2 regions of the Polaromonas sp. P3_B4 genome follow, and region 2 is predicted to be linked to the other one. Evidence: riboswitches for the same ligand, from Rfam matches in the RefSeq annotation. Region 2 holds a riboswitch; the other holds the start of a gene.
The links. A riboswitch is a leader RNA that binds a small molecule or an ion and turns the genes downstream of it on or off. The one in region 2 is predicted to bind glycine.
Positions count from the first base shown of each region.

Region 1: linked by a shared signal. The riboswitch ahead of AC1DVV_RS16790 (D-amino acid dehydrogenase) and the one ahead of gcvT (glycine cleavage system aminomethyltransferase GcvT) in region 2 are both predicted to bind glycine.

Region 1 covers NZ_JBFUGQ010000001.1:3,526,464-3,530,869, reverse strand. The annotation lists gene AC1DVV_RS16795 (DUF1737 domain-containing protein) at 1-140, opposite strand, end outside; gene AC1DVV_RS16790 (D-amino acid dehydrogenase) at 234-1,547, opposite strand; glycine riboswitch at 1,767-1,855, opposite strand; gene AC1DVV_RS16785 (GrpB family protein) at 1,958-2,500, opposite strand; gene AC1DVV_RS16780 (thioredoxin domain-containing protein) at 2,698-3,180, opposite strand; gene AC1DVV_RS16775 (alpha/beta fold hydrolase) at 3,177-3,911, opposite strand; gene AC1DVV_RS16770 (CaiB/BaiF CoA transferase family protein) at 3,942-4,406, opposite strand, start outside.
Region 2 covers NZ_JBFUGQ010000001.1:2,279,983-2,284,388, forward strand. The annotation lists gene AC1DVV_RS10800 (TRAP transporter large permease) at 1-984, shown strand, start outside; gene AC1DVV_RS10805 (hypothetical protein) at 1,057-1,626, shown strand; glycine riboswitch at 1,654-1,769, shown strand; glycine riboswitch at 1,791-1,894, shown strand; gene gcvT (glycine cleavage system aminomethyltransferase GcvT) at 1,950-3,110, shown strand; gene gcvH (glycine cleavage system protein GcvH) at 3,165-3,530, shown strand; gene gcvP (aminomethyl-transferring glycine dehydrogenase) at 3,589-4,406, shown strand, end outside.

The DNA.
Region 1 (4,406 bases), 1.2 Mb from region 2:
GTCGCCGCCGGCGAGCCGTAAAGCTCGTAACCCAGCGCCAGCACCTCACTCACCCGGCGGCAAAAGCTCGCGTCGTCAGGGCCGGTAAGGAGCCTGTAGGTGGGAAGACCGTCGGGGGGCGTAGTGGCGGGTGATGTCATGGCGGCAAGCAGCTGATGAACGGAGGGCGATATTACCGTTTCCGCCCACCTGCTGCAGAACCCCGTGCTTCAGACCCGCCTTTCAGGCCTTGCTCAGGCCTTCACCATTCCCGGCAATGCCATCACACGCCCCGGCGCCGCCATCCCCGTAAACGCAAAGTCGACTTCCGGCACGCGCCCGCTCACGATGTCCGCAATCGCCGCGCCCGAGCCGCAGGCATGCGTCCAGCCCAGCGTGCCGTGGCCCGTGTTGAGGAAGACATTGGAGGCCTTGCTTTTGCCGATGTAAGGCACGTTGCTCGGCGTGGCCGGCCGCAGGCCTGTCCAGAACTGCGCGCCTTCGCCGTCCGTCATGTCGGGAAAGAGTTGTTTTACACGGCGCACGATGGCGTTGCAGCGCACCAGGTTCAGCTCGGTGTTGTAGCCATTAAGCTCGGCCGTGCCGGCAATGCGCAAGCGGTTGCCAAAGCGCGAGAACACCAGCTTGTACTCGTCATCCGTCAGGCTCACCTGGTACGACGCCGCCTCGTTGATCACGGGCAGCGTGACCGAGTAACCCTTGGCCGGATAGATACGCAGGCTTTGCCCCAGCACTTTGGCCCACTGCGCGCTGAAGGCGCCCAGGCACATCACGTACGCATCGGCTTTCAGCATCTCGACCTTGCCACCGGCCTCGCCGCTGCCCATCGCCACCTGCACGCCGTTCAGCTGCCCCTCTGCGGCATCCAGGCCCAGCACCGTGGTGTTGTACAAAAATTTCACACCGGCTTGCTCGCAGCGCGTGGCCAGCGCAGCGGTAAACGCGCGGGCGTCACCCGATTCATCGCTGGGCGTCATGCTGCCGCCCACGATGCTGCCGCGGCATTGTGCCAGCGCGGGCTCAATCGCCACACATTCGTCGGCCGTCTTCATGTCGAGTTCGCAGCCGTGCTCGCGCATGATGCGCGCGGGTTCCTGCGCCGCGTCGTACTCTGCCTGGCTGGTGTAGAAGTGCAGGATGCCTTTGGTCTGCGCGTTGTACAGCAGGCCCAGCTCGGCGCGCAGCTTTTGCAGCGCGCCGCGGCTGTACATGCCCAGGTTCACGATCTGCTTGATGTTTTGTGCCGTGCGCGCGGGCGTGCAGTTGCGCAAAAACTCCAGCCCCCACAGCCACTGGTTCACATCGGCGCGCAGCCTGAAGAGCAGCGGTGCGTCTTCACGCGCCAGCCATTGCAGCACTTTCAGCGGCGCGCCCGGGTTGGCCCAGGGCTCCGCGTGGCTCACCGATATTTGCCCGCCGTTGGCAAAGCTGGTTTCCATCGCGGCCGCGTTGCGGCGCTCCACCACCGTGACTTCATGGCCGCGTTGCGCCAAATACCAGGCCGTGGTGATCCCCGTGACACCCGCACCCAAAACCATGACTTTCATGGCGATTCCTTTTCATTCAAGCAGAACATTGCAGTAGCGCAAGCGCCGTGCCAGGGGTTGCTGTTGAATCGGAAGAATCGTGGCAACCGCCAAGCCATCACATGCTTGCGGCCGCTTCCACTGTCCTTGTTACCTGAGAGATTCAGCCGTTGCTTGGGGCTTCGGCTTTGCTCCTTCGGTGCGCTGCACCTTGCGTGCGGCGTCTCTCCAGACGGCTGTGTGTTCCGGGCAGTACGGGACCTGAGCGATTATGGAAGTTTGCGCCTTCGGTGGCTGCCTTTGGGGCAGCGCTCTCCTGCTTGAACGGGTTTGAATTTACCACCGAAGCCTGTTTTGCCAAGCGTGAATGCGGCGTTCAGTACAGGTCTAGCGGGTTGATTCAGCGGCTTAATAGTAGGAAGCAGGGAGGCTCAGCCTTCGCTGGCCGCCTGCACAAACGCGGCTTTGGCATCGGTATAGGCCTCGCGGTCACCCGGGTGCCTGGCCGCCAGTTCCGCCTTGAGCGCGGCATAGCGCGCCGCCAGCGCCGGGTCCGAACGCAGGGCGTCGCGAAAACGCAGGCGCTGCGCCCACACCTCGCCGCCGTGAACCACCAGGTGCAGATGATGCGTGCGCCGCCCTTCTGTCCAGCGCATCAGCCATTTACGGTCGGTCAGCGAGGCATTGAATTCAGCGGAGGTCGTGTAACCGTTGGCGCACAGCGGCGCCAGAAGCGCCTCGGCCGCCGCCATGGATTCCACACCGGCCAGCATGTCGATCACCGGTTTGGCCGCCAGGCCGGGCACGGCTGTGCTGCCGATGTGCTGGATGTCGATCAGGCGGGCCGGCAGCTGAGGGGAGAGCGCAAGCAGGCGGTCCCGCTCAGCCACAAACTGCTGGGGCCAGGCTGGGTTGTAGGCCTGCAAGACCACTTCCTCGTGGATAGCGGCAAGCAGCGATTCCTGGTCAGTCATGCGCGTGACGGCTGGCAGGTTGTTGTGCAGGGGCAAAAAACGCTGTGCGACACGCCAGAATCCTTTGCGGGGCTATTTTTGGGGCGGTTTTAAGCATGAAAAAGGCCATTTGCCCAATCAGTGATTGCGCGAGCAGCTATCAAAACAATAGCAACCAGAAATCCCCACGGCTGCGAATGGGGCGGTCTGCATTTCATTTACCTGAGCGCCAGCACAGCTTTGCGCGCCTGCGTCAGCCGCTCTTCCAGGTAGGCGCCATAAAAGTCGACAGACGCCAGGCCAACCAGCCGTTCCGCCAGGTCTTGCCCGGCCGGGCCCAGAAACAGCACCGTGGGGGTGAAACCGGCTTTCCATGCCGCGACTTGCGCGGCGGCTGTCGTCACCTGGCCGTCAAAGCCGGTCAGCGGTGTCGTGCGGTCGCTGATGTTGAGCTGCCAGGCGTGCAGGCTGCCGTCTCGTTGCCCTGGCAGCAGGTAGTTGCGCCGTACCAGCTCGCAGAATGGGCAGCCGGGCAGGCTGACCAGCAGCACCAGCGGCTCATTTTTAAGGGCGGCGATTCCAGCGGCAGCCGGCAAAGAGGCCGGCACAGGCAAGGCCGTGTCTTTGGCCAGCGCAAATTGGGGCACGGTCAGCCCGGCTGCCAGCACGGCAGTGAACTGGCGGCGGCCCACCGGGCTCATTCAGCGCTTTCCAGCAAAATCTTCGTCAGCGCAGCCGGTTCGCTGATCATCGGGTCATGGCCGGTCTTGATTTCCACCACGCGCGAATTCGGCAGCCATGCACCGTCCCAGAACTTTGCGTCCTTCACGCGCAGCCGGCTGGGTTCGATGGTGGCCAGGGCGGGCTGCGTGCAGCTGACAAAAGTCCGCGGCACGGCGGCTACGCGCTGCATGTCAAACTGCAGCGGTGCCTGGTAGGTGTTGCCGGGGTGCGGTGTCTGCCGGCGCTTCACCCATTCACGGTCAGCATCGTGCAGGCCGAACACCTCCGGGTCGGGCGCCGGAAAGCTGAAGCTGGGTGAAGCTTGCGCCGCCGCCATGCGCTGCTGCTGTGTGGCGCTGGCCTGCGTGCTGCTCCAGCTCTCGCCGGGCTTGGGCACCACCGCATCCACATACACCAGGTGCTTGATGCGGTCGGGCATGCGGTCAGTGACGGCCGTGCCGATCATGCCGGCATAGGAATGCACCGCGAGCGTCACCTCATGCAACTCTTCCGCCTCGATCAGGTTGATCACGTCGTTGATGTGCGTGTCGAGGTTGATCGTGGGTGAGAGCAAATGCGCGCGCTCGCCCAGGCCCGTCAGTGTCGGCGTGAAGACCTTGTGGTGGTCCAGCTGCAGCGCCTGCGCCACCCGCCGCCAGCACCAGCCGCCGTGCCACGCGCCGTGCACCAGAACAAAATTGTGTTTCATCGAGTCACCTCTTTGTGGAAGGTTGCTGCATCAAATGGTTTTGCCACTCTTCAGTTCAGATAGCTGGGCGTCTGAATAGTTCAGTACCTCGCGCAGCACTTCATCCGTATGCTGGCCCAGCAACGGCGGCGGCAAGTCGGTGCGCACCGGCGTGGCGCTCATGCGGATGGGGCTGGAGACCAGCTTCAAATCATCCTTCACCGGGTGCTTCCACTCCGTCACCATCTTGCGCGCCTCGATCTGCGGGTCAGCAAACACCTCTGCCAGGCTGTTGATGGCACCGCACGGCACTTTTGCCGCCTCCAGCGCACCCAGCCAGTCGGCTTTGCTGCGCGTTTTCATCACCGCTTCCAGAATCGGCACCAGCTGGCCCCGGTTCTGCACGCGGTTGCGGTTGGTGGCAAAAAGCGGGTTGGTCGCCAGCTCCGGAATGTTGGCCACCGCGCAGAACTTCGCATACTGCGAGTCATTGCCCACCGCGAGGATCAAGTGATC
Region 2 (4,406 bases):
TGCATGATTTTTGCGGCCGTGTCGGGCTCTTCTGTGGCCACTACTTTCGCCATAGGCGCCATCCTGATCCCGGCGCTCATCAAGCACGGCTACCCCACCGCCTACGCCGCAGCCCTGCAGGCCACCAGCGCAGAACTGGGCGTGATCATTCCGCCATCCATCCCCATGATTCTTTACGGCGTGAGCGCCGAGGTCTCGATCGGAGAACTCTTCATCGCCGGCTTCGGCCCGGGGCTTTTGATCGGCTGCGCGCTGATGCTGTTCGTGCACCTGTACTGCCGCTGGAAGGGCTGGGGCAAGCACGACGGCGACGGCCGCCTGAGCTTTGGCAAGGCGACCTGGCAGGCCAGCTGGGCGCTGCTGATGCCGGTGATTATTCTGGGCGGCATTTACGGCGGGATTTTCACGCCGACCGAGGCGTCGGCGGTGGCGGTGTTTTATGCGCTGGTCGTCGGCACCGTGATCTACCGCGAAATCAAGCCGGCCGACCTGTACGTCATCCTGCGCAAATCGGTGCTCTCCAGCGCCGTGATCATGTTCATCATCGCCAATGCCGGGTTGTTCGCCTTTCTGATCACCCGGGCCGGCGTGCCGGACGCCATAGGCCATTGGCTGGAAGCAGTGCTGCAATCGCCCGCCCTCTTCCTGCTCGGCGTTAACGCGGCGCTGTTCATCATCGGCATGTTCATTGAAACCAGCGCCGCCATCATTGTTCTGGCACCCATCCTGGCGCCAGTGGCTGTGCATTTCGGCATCGATCCGGTGCACTTCGGGCTGGTGATGGTGGTCAATCTTGCCCTGGGCATGATCACACCGCCTTTCGGCGTGAACCTGTTCGCGGCCTGCACCGTCGCCAGGATATCGCTGGACCGCATCGTGACCCACCTGATCCCCTTTGTGCTCGTCATCCTGGCTTGCCTGATGGTGGTCACTTACGTCCCGCAGCTGTCGCTGGCTCTGCGGGATCTCGTCTACGCAAAATAGCTTTTCGGACGGGATTCACGAGGCTGTCATTTTCAGCAGCCATGCTCGGGGTTTCATTTCAGGATGAAATCCATGCAGCTCCACAAAACCGACCGCGCCCGTGCCGAGCTCAAGCCCGGCGTGAGAACGCTAGGCCAGCGCGAGCGCACCCTGCTGCTGATGGCCGACGGCAGCAAGTCGGCCCAGGACTTCCGCCCGCTGTTTGAGGGCGACGGCGAAGCCATTGCCCTGCGCCTTTTGCGCGACGGCTTTCTGGAAGCCCATCCCGGCAAGACGTCCGCGCCGGCAAAAAACCCTGCGCCTGCACCCGCCCAAACACTCACGCCGGCGCAGTTACAGAACTTTCCCAGCCCCGAAACCACCCAGGCCATTCAGGTCTCTGCCGATCAATTTGAAGGCAAGCGCTCGCTTGCCACAACCCGGATGTTCCTGTTCGACATCTGCGAACGCATGTTCGCCCGGCGCAACCCGGAGATGGCCGAGCGCTTTCGCGAAGCGCTGCGCAATGCCAAAGACCGCGAGACCATGCTCAGCGCCTCGCGCGAAATGATCGAGGAAATCGAAAAAATCGCGGGCCACGAGCGCGCCGACTCCATCAGCGAGCGCATCGCCATGCTGCTGCCGCAGCACCAGGCCGCCTGATCGAGCCGACAGCGGCTTCCGTTACACTCAGCGGTGTCAGGAGAGAGTTTTCCTCGCGAAAACCGCCGAAGGCGCACGAGCACCCTGGGGGCACCCCCCTTGAGTAGCACTGAACGCTCAGGCAAAAGGACTGGCAACCGCCCTGCGGCGCACCACGCGGCAAGGCGTTCCCTACTGGAGAGAGGCCGCCTTTCACGGGCAGCCCACCGAAGGAGCAAGCCTGCATCGCCGGGTGAATCTCTCAGGTAAAGTGGACAGCAGGGGCAGCCCATGGATTGAGAACAAGTTCTTGCCATGACCGTGTTTGCCCCCTGGAGAATGCCTTGTCCGATTCGTCCACCTCTTCCGCCGCCCCCGAAACCTTGTTGAAAACGCCCCTGCATGACCTGCATGTGGAGCTTGGCGCGCGCATGGTGCCTTTTGCGGGCTATTCGATGCCGGTGCAGTACCCCGCGGGCCTGATGGCGGAACACCACCACACACGCCAGGCTGCCGGCCTTTTTGACGTGTCCCACATGGGCCAGCTACGCCTGGTGGGTGCTGATGCCGCAGTCGCGCTGGAATCCCTGATACCCGTTGATGTGATCGACCTGCCCGCCGGCAAGCAGCGCTACGGCCTGCTGTTGAACGACGACGGCGGCATCATCGACGACCTGATGTTCTTCAACCGCGACTACGCCAACGGCGGCGACCTCTTTGTCATCGTCAACGGCGCCTGCAAGGTCGGCGACATTGCACACATCCAGGCAAAGATCGGCTCGCGCTGCGAAGTCATCCCCATGCCGGAAATGGCGCTGATGGCGCTGCAGGGCCCACAGGCCGTCACTGCCTTGCAGCGCCTGGCGCCCGGTGTCGAAAAACTCGTATTCATGACCGGCGGCCGCTTCAGCGTGGCCGGCTGCGACTGCTTCATCACCCGCAGCGGCTACACCGGTGAAGATGGCTTTGAAGTCTCGGTGCCTGCTTCGCAAGCTGACGCACTCGCACGCGCGCTGCTCGCGCAACCTGAAGTCAAACCCATCGGCCTGGGCGCGCGCAATTCGCTGCGGCTGGAAGCGGGCCTGTGCCTCTATGGCAACGACATTGACACCACCACCACGCCGGTGGAGGCCAACCTCAACTGGGCCATGCAAAAGATCCGCCGCACCGGCGGCGCACGTGCCGGCGGCTTTCCGGGTGCGGACAAAATCCTGGCCCAACTGGCAGACCCCGCCCTACTCACCCGCAAGCGTATCGGCCTGGTGGCGCTGGAGCGCGTCCCTGTACGCGACCACACCGAACTGCAAAGCACCGACGGCATGGCTATCGGCGAAGTCACCAGCGGTTTGTTGGGCCCCACCATCAACCAGCCCGTCGCCATGGGTTACATCAAACCTGAGTTCGCTGCGCTGGGCACACGCGTGAACGCCATCGTGCGCGGCAAGCCGGTGCCCATGGAAGTGGCCGCCATGCCTTTCGTTCCCGCCCGCTACTACCGCGGTTAAGCACCAGATCAAGCTCCCCGTTTTATTCACCCCACTCAACCCCTGGAGAACCTCATGACCGTCAAATACACCGAAGACCACGAATGGGTCAAGATTGAAGGCAACGTCGCCACCGTCGGCATCACCGTGCATGCGCAGGATGCGCTGGGCGATGTGGTGTTTGTGGACCTGCCGGCTGTCGGCACCACCTTCGCCCAGAAAGAAACCGCCGGTGTTGTCGAATCCGTCAAGGCCGCGGCCGACGTGTATATGCCCTTGAGTGGCGAAGTCACCGAAATCAACGAAGCCCTAAGAGACGACCCATCTCTCGCTAACAGCGACCCGATGGGCGCCGGCTGGTTTTTCAAAGTCAAGCTGTCCGACCCAACGCAGCTTGACGCGCTGATGGACGAAACCCGCTACACCGCCTTCGCTGCCTGATTTTCTGACCGATTCTTTTTTCTGACTCCTGGCTGCCAAGCCTGACACGGGACCCGACATGTTGATGCAATCCGCCAAGCCCTTGGGCGATCTTGAAAACCCTGCCGAATTCATCGCCCGCCACATCGGCATCGATGACGCCGACGAAGTCCACATGCTCAGCATCGTGGGCTCAGCCTCGCGCCGCGCGCTGGTGGAAGGCATTGTTCCACGCTCGATTGCACGCAGCACCGCCATGGCCATCCCGGCCCCCGTCACGGAGGCGGCCGCGCTCAAGCAGCTCAAAGCCATCGCGGCCAAGAACCAGGTGTTCAAGAACTTCATTGGCCAAGGCTACTACGGCACCTACACGCCGGGCGTGATCCTGCGCAACATCCTCGAGAACCCCGCCTGGTACACGGCCTACACGCCCTACCAGGCTGAGATTTCGCAGGGCCGCATGGAAGCGCTGATCAACTTCCAGACCATGGTCTGCGACCTGACCGGCATGCCGATCGCCAACGCCTCCATGCTCGACGAAGCCACCGCCGCCGCCGAAGCCATGACCCTGGCCAAGCGCAGCGTGAAAAGCAAAAGCAATGTCTTCATCGTCGCAGGCGACTGCCACCCGCAAACAATTGAGGTGATCCAGACCCGCGCAAAGCCCTTGGGCATCGAGGTGAAGGTCAGCACGGCAGCCGTCACGGTGCCGCAACTGATGGCCGAAGGCAATTACTTCGGCGTGCTGGCGCAATACCCCGCCACCACAGGTAGCATCCATGACCTGCGCCCGCTGGCCGGCCAGGCGCATGTCGATGGCGCAGCCCTCTGCGTTGCGGCCGACCTGCTGGCGCTCACGCTGCTGGCCCCGCCCGGTGAATGGGATGCCGACATCGT